2 linked regions of the Oligoflexus sp. genome follow. The protein of the gene in region 1 interacts with the protein of each later gene in a pairwise test. Links are inferred from orthologs where the notes say so. Each region holds a gene or a part of one and is shown on either strand. Other genes may lie near its edges.

Region 1 (7,792 bases):
GAGCTGGAGCAGTTCGCCAGCATCGCGTCCCACGATCTGAAAGAACCCATCCGCACCATCGAGAGCTACCTGTATCTTCTGCGGAACGAGCTTCAGAATCAGTGTTCGTTGCAGGCGAAAAAGTACATGGATATCGCGATAAAATGCTCGGGACGCATGAAGACGCTGACGAACGACCTTCTCAGTTTCTCAAGGATAGCGGGTGCGGAGTTCACTCTGGTGCCGGTCGACCTTCAGGATGCCCTCGATCTGGCCCTTGAAAATTTGCAGGAAGCCGTCCGTGAGTCCGGAGCTGTCATTGAACATGAGGTCTTGCCGCTTGTGCAAGGCGATAAGTCGCAGCTCACTCAGCTCTTCCAGAACCTTCTGAGCAATGCCATCAAATTTCGCAAGCCCGGTGAGACGCCGCGGATTCAGATCCGGTCGAAGCGCCTGGATGGAGCATGGCAGATCTCGGTGCAGGACAATGGGATCGGCTTCGAGCCGAAGCATGCTCAGAATATTTTCCTCATGTTTCAGCGGCTGCATTCCCATGATCAATATTCCGGTTCAGGCCTGGGACTGGCGATCTGCTTTAAGATCATGGAAAATCATCAGGGCCGTATTTGGGCCGATTCATCCCCGGGCCAGGGATCCACGTTTCACTTGACTCTGCAGCCGGCTATCCTGGAAAACCTGGCCGGGCGAAGGATTTTGATCGTCGATGATTCGGAGGATGTAAGGGCCTTGTTCGAACATTTGCTGACGGCACGCGGGGCGCAGGTGGTGACAGCGGAGAATGGTGAAGACGCCTTGACGAAGGTGAGCAGCGAAGCCGGCTTCGATATCATCATTATGGATATCGAGATGCCGAAGATGAGTGGGACGGAAGCGACCGCGGCCCTGCGCAAGAAAGGTTTTGCGAGGACGATCATTGCCTTTACAGGGCACACAAGAAAGTGGGCGGAAAGTGATTACAAGCCCTTGGGATTTGACGGCTATATCTGCAAAGATAACGCGATTGTCGCCCTGCCGGATTATTGCCTGCGTATCCTGAATGGTCGGGAGCCTTCCCTTCCGAACAGGGCATGTCTGAGTCCAGCAGGTTCCACGATTTAGACGGAATGTGAAGCCGATTCTGGTGGCTTGATGTCTTCAAGCCACCAGACGGACGAATCTTAGTCAGCTGGTGGTCTGACCCAGAACCAGTTTCTCGGCCTTGTCGAGAGCATCCTTCATGGATTTGAAGGCGACATTGTAAGGCGCGGCCGTGCTCATATCCACACCGCCCATCTTCAGAAGGTCAATCGGATAAGCCGAGCCGCCGGCTTTCAGCATCTTCAGATAGTTGTCCCGCGCTCCGGCTTCGCCGCTTTGAACTTTTTCCGCAAGAGCGGTCGAAGCGATGAAGCTGGTGGTGTACTGGAACATATAAAAGCTATTGAAGAAGTGGCCCACATAGGCCCATTCCATGCCATAGATAGGATCCACCTTCACCACGCCTTCGGCCTCGCCGTAGTATTCCCGCAGAAGTTTCAGGTAGGTGCTTTCCAGAGTGTCCGCGGTCAGGGTTTTCCCTTCGGCCGACATCCGGTGGATCTGGGCTTCGAAGTCAGCAAAAAGAGCCTGGCGGAAGACCGTCGTTCTCCAGCTTTCCAGGTACTGGCCCAAAAGGAAGAGGCGGGTCTTGTCATCCTTGCTGTCCTTCAGCAGCTGATGGTGAAGCAGGGCTTCATTGAAGGTCGAGGCGACTTCAGCGACGAAAATAGGATAATCCGCGTACTGATAAGGCTGCGTGCTGTTCGCGAGGAAGCTGTGACCCGCATGGCCGAACTCATGCAGGAAGGTCGAGACGCTTTCATAATCATTGTTATAGTTCATCAGCACATAGGGATGCACTTCATAAGCGGAACCATCCATATACGCGCCGGAACGCTTGCCTTTTTTCGGATAGATGTCCATCCAGCGCTCCGCCAGCGCCTTGTCCAGAATCTTCACGTAGTCACTGCCGAGCGGCTGCAGCGTCTCATAGGCGAGTTTTTTGGCTTCATCGAACGTGTACTGAGGAGCATCCGCACGGGTCAGCGGCAGATAAAGATCGGAATACTTCAGCTCCTTAAGACCCAGCATTTTCTGCTTGAGCTTCAGATAACGCCAGAGAAGGTCCTTATGCTCTTTGATCTGATCGAGCATCGTGCTGTAAACAGGCAGTGGTACATTGGTCGCGCTCAGGGACGCTTCCATATCGCTGTCATAGTTTTGCAGACGGGCGAAGAAATGATCGCGGTTGATCGCCGCTTCGAAGAGACCGGCATAGGTTTCGCGGGTTTTTTTAAAGGAGCCGAAGAATTCCTTGAAGACCTTTTCGCGATCCTCGGCATCCGTCGCGGTGCGGTATTTGGTATAAGCCGCGTGGGTCAGCTCCACTTCCTCACCGTTTTTCAGTTTCACCTTGGGGAAGGGATGATTCAGCGTGGAAAAGGTCCCATAAAGCTTATTCGGTGCGGACGCCATCTGGCTGGCCTGGGCGGCGATTTCCGCTTCCCGGGTGCTGAGGCTGTGAGCACGCAGGCGCACGATGTTATCGAGTGCGAAGCGATAGGGAGCGAGAGCCTTATCGGCCTGCAGTTTTTTCAAACGCGCGGGGGGAATCGCGATGATTTCAGGATTGATGAAACTCGCAGCTTCCGACAGCTTGCTGCCGAGTTTCGCCACGCGGCCCACGAGTTCCTGGCCTTTGGGATCCGAGCCATCAGCATCATTCATGCGGCTCGCGTAACCTGATACGCGGGCGAACTGCTTATTGAGTTCATAGGCCGTCGACAGACATTCCGCCAGCTGCTCGGCGCTGCGGGCCAGCTTGCCTTTGCAGGCGGTAAGTTTGGGCAGGGATTTTTCAATGGATTGGGCGGCAGCATCCCAGGCGGCCTGGTCGGCGAACAAAGCCTTCAGATTCCAATTGCTCTGTTCCGATGCTGCCGTGGTTACGGCGGCGGCTGGCGTGGCGGGAGCTGCAAGTATGGCCTTGGGCATCAGGCCGAAAGCCAGACAAAGACTCAGCAGTCCTTGGGTGCTGGAACGAAAATCCATAATTGACTCCTGATCGAAGATACTAGGGGGTGGAAAGTCCCTCGTAGCTAAGCCTCTGGAGTCATCCAGGTCAAGCCTATTCCGCAGGGTTTGCCTCGGGCTTCATGGCGGCTATCAGAGCCTCCATTTCTTCATCGGTGAACTGTCCCTGATAATTTGGCATAACTGGCTGGTAACCGGCCACGACCTTGGTCATGGGCGCGATAATGGATTCCTTGATATAGGCGGCATCGGCCGTAATCTCGCTGCCATCCGCGAGTTTGACAGTCCGGCCCAGGAGATTATTCAGGACCGGAGCCCGGAAACCCGAGGACTGCTGATGACAGGCCACGCAGCCTTTGTCTTCGATGAGCATCCAGCCGCGCTGATAGGGAGTGGCCGCGGCAAAAACGGCAGCCTTTTTGGCACGCGCGATCTTATAGGCAAAACCGGCCAGCACCGTCAGGAAAACGGCAACAATGATCCAGACCCGAGCTTTGAGCTTCACAGTGACTCCAAATAAATGACGAGAAAAAGCCCGCCTCGAAACGAAGCGGGCCTCATCCATAAACGAGAAATCAACCAAAACGAGCGGTCGAACCCAGTTCCTCTTCAATGCGGAGGAGCTGGTTGTACTTACAGATACGATCCGTACGCGAAGCCGAGCCGGTTTTGATCTGACCGCAGCCCACAGCGACCGCGAGGTCAGCGATGGTGGAGTCTTCTGTTTCGCCAGAACGGTGCGAGATGATGCTATTGTAACCCGAGCGTGTCGCCAGGGTGATGGCGTCGAGGGTTTCGGTCAGTGTACCGATCTGATTCAATTTCACCAGGATCGCGTTGGCCGCGCCCTGCTCGATGCCCTGCTGCAGACGGTTCGAGTTGGTCACGAAGAGGTCGTCACCGACGATCTGAACCTGCTCACCGATTTCCGCGGTCAGAAGGCGGAAACCTTCCCAGTCGTTTTCATCGAGGCCGTCTTCGATCGACATGATGGGATAATCACGGGCGAGACCGGCCAGGAATTTCACCATGCCTTCGCGATCAAAGCCGCGTTTTTCGCCTTCCAGATAGTATTCGCCGTTTTTCCAGAATTCGGAAGCGGCCACGTCGAGCGCGATGCCGATATCTTCACCAGGCTTGAAACCAGCCTTTTGAATGGCTTCCATCAGAATATCGAGAGCCGCTTTGTTCGAGACGAGGTCAGGAGCGAAGCCGCCTTCATCACCGACAGCGGTGTTCAGTTTTTTGTCTTTCAGAACGGACTTCAGGGAGTGGAACACTTCCACGCCATAGCGCAGACTTTCGCGGAAGGTGGGCGCGCCGAAGGGCACGATCATGAATTCCTGGAAGTCGACGTTGTTATCAGCATGAGCGCCGCCGTTGATGACGTTCATCATGGGGACGGGCAGTCGGTTGGCATGCACGCCGCCGAGGTAGCGGTAAAGGGGCAGGCCCACGGATTCCGCAGCGGCCTTGGCCACAGCGAGGGACACGCCGAGGATCGCGTTGGCGCCGAGATTGGTTTTGTTGGGAGTGCCGTCGAGTTCGATAAGAAGATGATCGATCTCGGTTTGCGAGCAGACGTCGATACCCAAAAGCTTGGGAGCGATGCGGTCCTTGACGTTGCCGATCGCCTTCAAAACGCCTTTGCCGCCGTATCTTTGCTTGTCGCCGTCACGGAGTTCGCAAGCTTCATATTGACCGGTCGATGCGCCTGAGGGCACTGCTGCGCGTCCGAAATACCCGGACTCGGTCATGACTTCGACTTCGACGGTCGGATTGCCGCGGGAGTCGATAATTTCACGGGCGTTTACATACGAAATAACACTCATGTTGTAGCTCCTGTGATGCGAACAGGCGAATCCCTTGAAAATCAAGAGCAGTCCTGAATTGAGGCCAATTGAGGGCCTATGCGGTGAGTATTCTGGCCCTTCCCCATTCGAAACGCAAGTCTTTGAAAGGGACTGTTCGTACGCTCAGGACCAAACTGTGTCCTGTGCGTGGATGCAGCCGAATCCTCCGCGCGTGTAGCTTTGTCTCGTGGACACCACGCGCAAAACTATGCTAGTTCTGACCTCTCCAAGGCACGCAAGCAAGAAATCTGCTTCCCTATTCCGCGAGTGTCCAGCCAAAAAGCTGGAGTCGAGAAAAGAAAGGATTCCGTATGCTAAAGTACACCTCCTGGAAAGATTATTTGCCCAAATCTTTTCAGTGGTTGAGCCAGCTTAAAGTCGAAACCGCCAATGCCCTTGCCGCTGACGCATGGAACCTCGTTGCCGTGCGCAGCGAAGGCGATAAGCTTTCTCTCAATAACAGTTTGCTCGACACCCAGACGACCGAGCGTCTTCTGAAGGAAGTGGAAGCCCAGGGTTGGACACCGGGCGAAAAGCAGATCCGCATTCAGCTCGATGGAAAGAAATTTTTATTGGTCGCCCAGTCGGGTATCAAGACCAATCCCGTGCAGGTGGCGCGGCAGTTGGGTTTGGATACCGCCGCTGCCTTGGCCAAGAGCAAGGCGAAGGAGCTTTGCATTGCCGATACCGACAGCCTGAAGGCTTTGGACGTCCTGGAAGGTTTCCTGATCGGGCAGGATGATGGCGCGGCTTTCAAATCCAAGTCGAACACGGAATTCCCTAAAAAAGTTTCCGTCGCGGCCAAGGATGCCACGGAATTGAACAAGCGCGTGGAAATGGCGAAAGCCCTTCTTTTCACCAAGTGGCTGCAGGATGCACCCAGCAATTTCATCAATCCCGATCAGTTCGCTGCGATTTCGAAAGATCTGTTCGAGAAGTCCGCGGCTGAGCTGGTGGTGCTGGGTCGCAAGGAAATGGAACAGCTCGGTATGGGTTCGTTCCTGAGCGTGGCGCACGGCGCGCACACCGATCCGCGCCTCGTTGCGATCAAAATCACCGGGAAAAACCCTGCGAAAACTGTGGCCCTCGTCGGCAAAGGCGTGACCTTCGATGCCGGTGGCATCAACATCAAGCCATCCGCTGGCCTGGAAGAAATGAAATTCGATATGTCGGGGGCCGCGGCCGTTCTGGGCGCAGCGATGTATTTCACCGCCGTGCAGCCGCCGGTGAACGTGATCTGCGCTTTGGGTGCGGTGGAAAACATGCTCGGTCCGAAAGCGACCAAGCCGGGTGATGTCGTGACCGCGTTCAATGGCAAGACGATTGAGATTCTGAATACGGATGCCGAAGGCCGCCTCGTCCTTGCGGATGTGCTGTCTTATGTCTGCGATAAATTCAAACCGGAACTCGTTCTGGATATCGCAACGCTGACCGGCGCTGTGATCATGGGCCTTGGACACGTTGGTGCCGGGATCATGGTGAAAGAGCAGAAAACTGCGGACTTCCTGAAGAAGGTGAGCGAGCGCGTGGGCGAGCCTCTGTGGCAACTCCCGCTGTGGCCGGAACTGGAATCGGAAGTGAACAGCCAGCTGGCGGATTATAAGAATATCGCGAAGCCGAGCGTCAAAGCTGGACCGATCATGGGTGGGCTCTTCCTGCGTGAGTTCGTGAAGGATTCCAACTGCGAATGGGCGCATATTGATATTGCAGGGACTGCATGGGCCTGTGGTGCGACTGGCTATCATACCAATGGCGGCAGCGCCTTCGGTGTGCGGGCCCTGGTCGGTGCTGCGGAAATGTTCCTGTCCTGATAGCGGTGGACCCCGCGTCTCGCGCGGGGTTTATAAAAATTCATACCCAAGTTTTGCCATCTTCGCGCGATTTCCCCTGGATTGGACCGCCCCCCCTCCCAAGCGCTGCCGAACAATTGAGCGATGCCCCTTATCCCAGTCATTGATCATCTGTACGAGCTGGCTCCATTCAGCGAGGCGATCATTGAATGGTTTGCCGTTGGCACTGATATCTTCACAATATTATTGAAATGTTATGCCGGAGGACTTATGCTTTTAAGTTCAAGCAACTCTGAAAAGGAATGAATCATGAAAAAGCTTCTGCTCTCGCTGTGTCTTTCTCCTCTCTTGACTGGTTGCATTGGACTGTCGAGCGTAGGTGTTTCTGATGTCGTCAGCGGCGATGCCAAATCAAGTCTTCGGGCCGAAAGCTCGGGCATTGGTTTCCTTGCTCTCACCGTTCCTTCGGCTGACAGCCTTGAGCGTGAAGCGGTTGGTAAGCTGGCTGCCCAGGGCGCAGCCAAGAACGTGACAACCCGCCTGACAATGCGGAATTTCGTGATCGTACAATTATATTCAGTGGAAGCAATCGGTCAGAAATAATCCACCGCCAGGCTCGAAGCTTCAGGCCTCGAGCCTATGAGCAAAGCTCAAGGTTCAATAGCTTCCCTCATACCTGAGCTTTTGCATGGTCTCGCTGCAAGACGACTTTTCGCTAAGTCAAAACCAACCCTCAAAAATTTTTTGAACCTCACCGTTCGTTCCTTCGTCTAAAGCTCCAGTTCAATCTGGAGGATTCTTATGCCTACTTCAACGGCATCGGCGCGTCTTGTCACGCCCGAACAGTTCGTCAAGCACATTCAAACGCAGTTTGGTCTTGATCTCTCCAAGCCCTATCAAGGGCGTAGCCCAGCTCTACAGCGTTATACCCTGCCTTTGGGTGGATTGGATCACGACACTGTTTATGAACGGGATCGTCAGATCAAGGTCCAGAATCTTCTGGCCGCGCAGGCCATCTCCTGGGAAGCGGCTCTTTATATTATGGATAAGGAAAAGAACAAAGCCGCACCGACCCCGGATCAGCCGGAATGGAAGGTT
Region 2 (2,909 bases), on another replicon or contig:
GCAGCCGCCACCACATGCGGTATCATATAACCGCTATTGAGCCCGCTTTCGCGGGTCAGGAATGCGGGCAGACCACTGAGGTTCGGGTTGGTCAGCTTTTCCGTGCGACGCTCGGAAATGCTGCCGATTTCAGCCATGGCAATGCCCAGAAAATCCATGGCGAGGGCCATGGGCTGACCGTGGAAGTTGCCGCCGCTCAGGATTTCACCGTTTTCAAAGCAGAGCGGGTTATCCGTCACGCTATTGAGTTCGGTATTGATCTGTTTTTCCACAAAAGCGAGCGTATCGTACGTTGCGCCGTGAACCTGGGGCACGCAGCGGAAACTATAGGGATCCTGAACGCGCGAACAATCGCTGTGACTTTCGACGATGGGATCGTGTTCCTTGAACAAAGAGCGGATGCGTTCCGCGCTCTGCTGCTGGCCAACGTGCGGACGGATTTCATGTATGCGCGGGTCGAAGGCTTTCAGCGTTCCGCGCAGAGCGTCGAGGCTCAAAGCCGCGATAATATCCGCCGATTGCGTGAGGATTCGCGCTTCTTCCAAAGCGATCGACGCTTCCACGGCCATGAACTGAGTTCCGTTGATCAGCGAAAGACCTTCTTTCGGTCCCAGCTTCACAGGTTTCACTCCGGCTTTATCCAAAGCCTGAGCCGCGGGCATCACCTCGCCCTTATAAAGAACGCGGCCTTCCCCAATCAGTCCAAGGGCCAGATGCGCAAGGGGAGCAAGGTCACCCGAGGCTCCGACGCTACCCTGGGCCGGGATCATCGGCAGAATATCGTGTTTCAAGAATTCAAGGATGGTATCGAGGCACGCTTCCGAAACGCCCGAATAACCGAGGCTGAAGGTGTGCGCGCGCAAAAGCAGAAGACCGCGCACGACGGCCGGCTCCACGTAGTCACCCACCCCGCAGGCATGCGAGCGGACGAGGTTATCCTGAAGCTGACTGAGCTTGCTCGTTTCGATGCGGACATCGGACAGGTAACCGAATCCCGTGTTGATGCCGTAATAGGTTTTTCCGGAATCCAAAGCTGACTGGACGAGCTGACGATAGCGCTTGACCCGTTCACGGCTGGCGGCTGGCAGGGTGGCCTGGGGTTTGCCACTGGCCACCTGCTGATAAAGCAAAGCTGTGGTCAGGCGATCCTGACCCAATTGAAAACTCATGCCTGGCCTCGCAGAATCGCGAGAGCCTGTTTACGGTCGGGGGCACCGTAGAAATAGGTTCCAGCCACCAGGAAGTTGGCGCCGGCATCGACGACGCTGTCGACGGTCGCAGCATTCACGCCGCCATCGACCTGGATATAAACTTCATCCACACGTCGGCGATGCTCGAGCATCTTCTTCACCGCCCGGATGCGTTCGATACTTTCGGGAATAAAGCTTTGACCACCGAAGCCTGGATTCACCGACATCACGTTGATGAGATCCACATAGGGAACCAATGGCTCCACGAGCGACAGTGAAGTCCCTGGATTCACCGCGATCCCGGCCTTGGCGCCTTTCGCATGGATCGCCTGAATCAGGCGGTGCGCATGCACAGCGGCTTCGACGTGAAAGACCAGGATATCCGCGCCGGCTTCCACGTAATCGAGCGCGACGGTATCAGGATTCGACACCATGATGTGCACATCGAGGGGAATCTTGCATTGTTTTTTCAGAGCCCGCACCAAAGGCAAACCATAGGTGAGGTTCGGCACGAAGTGTCCGTCCATGACGTCCACGTGATGCATATCCGCGCCCGCGGCTTCCGCCAGGGCGAGGTCTTCACCGAAACGCAGAGGATCAGCGGCCAAAAGCGAAGGTGCGACCAGAATCTTATTGTTCGACATCATCGGCTCCATCCGCGAGCAGGCGATGACGCTTCGCGACTTTTTTCTTCACGAGCGAACTCTTGAGTCGGCTCATGCGGTTGATAAACACGATACCATCTATATGATCGATCTCGTGCTGCAGACAGACCGCGAAAAGGCCCGTGGCATGCACTTCGAAGGTCTCACCCTTTTCGTTTTGGGCTTTGACCCAAACTTCGGCGGCGCGATCGACGAATTCATAGATCTCAGGGAAGCTGAGACAGCCTTCCTGCCATTTGATTTTGCCTTCGCGCTTGGTGATCACGGGATTGACGAAGGTATAGCGCACATCGTGCCAGGTTTCCTTCTTCTCTTCCTGATCGCTGTAGCGACTGCCCGACCAGGGGATGAAGATGGTCAAAACCCGCTTCGCAACGCCCACCTGATTGGCAGCCAGGCCGATGCCGCCGGCATGGTCCATGGTTTCATGCATATCCTGCACGAACTGTTGAAACTCGGCGTTGAACTCTGTGACATCGGTGGACTTTGTCTCCAGCACTTTGGCTGGCCACTCGACTACCTTTAAAGTGGTCATGTTATCAGGACTCCTGCTTGCCGATCGCTCGACGAACCTCAATTTCAGCGAGGATTATGATTACCTGGTGCGCCTTAGTTAGGCTGCACGCATACAAATAGCAATAAGAAAGCAGGAAGGTCCAGAAACTTTGAGCGGCAAAACGTCCAGGGCTGTCCGGGCGGGCGTTCGCGGGGATTTTCCTAGAAACGGCGCTCTTTTTCGGATTCGGCGTCGCTCAACGCATTGCGGGCCATGGCCTTGGATTTATACCATGCCGTTTCAACTTGGTTGCCGATCGCAGCAACAAGTCCGTAGGGGACAAAGGTTTCGGTGGCGTAAATGAAAAGCATTTGGCCTTTGATGGGGATCGAGAGGAGAAAGACCCAGATAGCTCCAAGACCGAGAAATCGCAGAACTTTCTTGCCAAATTCTTTCATAAAAACAAACCTCGCGTTGGATCGCTGTGCACGAACCAACGCGAGGGATTGAAGAAGCGTTTAGCTGGCCAGAGACTTGCTTTCCCGCCGGGTACTCAGC

The links. Proteins that work in one complex are often made in the same cells at the same time.
Region 2: the proteins of eno (region 1) and rpe interact in binary tests that used the Escherichia coli proteins (3 or more experiments, as listed by UniProt). The link is inferred for Oligoflexus sp. from one-to-one orthologs.

What each region holds. Positions count from the first base shown.
Region 1 is NZ_DASTAT010000109.1:29,910-37,701, reverse strand. Bases 2,756-5,558 are described here. They hold eno (phosphopyruvate hydratase), read right to left. Parts: upstream 4,884-5,558; coding sequence 3,627-4,883; downstream 2,756-3,626. Other genes in these bases: VFO10_RS23985 (M17 family metallopeptidase), read left to right, coding at 5,216-5,558; VFO10_RS23995 (cytochrome c), read right to left, coding at 3,146-3,556; pepF (oligoendopeptidase F), read right to left, coding at 2,756-3,069. Also shown: VFO10_RS24005 (response regulator), read left to right, coding at 1-1,098; more of pepF, read right to left, coding at 1,162-2,755; more of VFO10_RS23985, read left to right, coding at 5,559-6,715; VFO10_RS23980 (hypothetical protein), read left to right, coding at 7,004-7,297; VFO10_RS23975 (hypothetical protein), read left to right, coding at 7,496-7,792. UniProt on the Escherichia coli protein: Catalyzes the reversible conversion of 2-phosphoglycerate (2-PG) into phosphoenolpyruvate (PEP). It is essential for the degradation of carbohydrates via glycolysis.
Region 2 is NZ_DASTAT010000071.1:73,341-76,249, forward strand. It holds rpe (ribulose-phosphate 3-epimerase), read right to left. Parts: upstream 1,835-2,909; coding sequence 1,166-1,834; downstream 1-1,165. Other genes in the region: hutH (histidine ammonia-lyase), read right to left, coding at 1-1,169; def (peptide deformylase), read right to left, coding at 1,821-2,390; VFO10_RS16030 (hypothetical protein), read right to left, coding at 2,573-2,809; lon (endopeptidase La), read right to left, coding at 2,870-2,909. UniProt on the Escherichia coli protein: Catalyzes the reversible epimerization of D-ribulose 5-phosphate to D-xylulose 5-phosphate.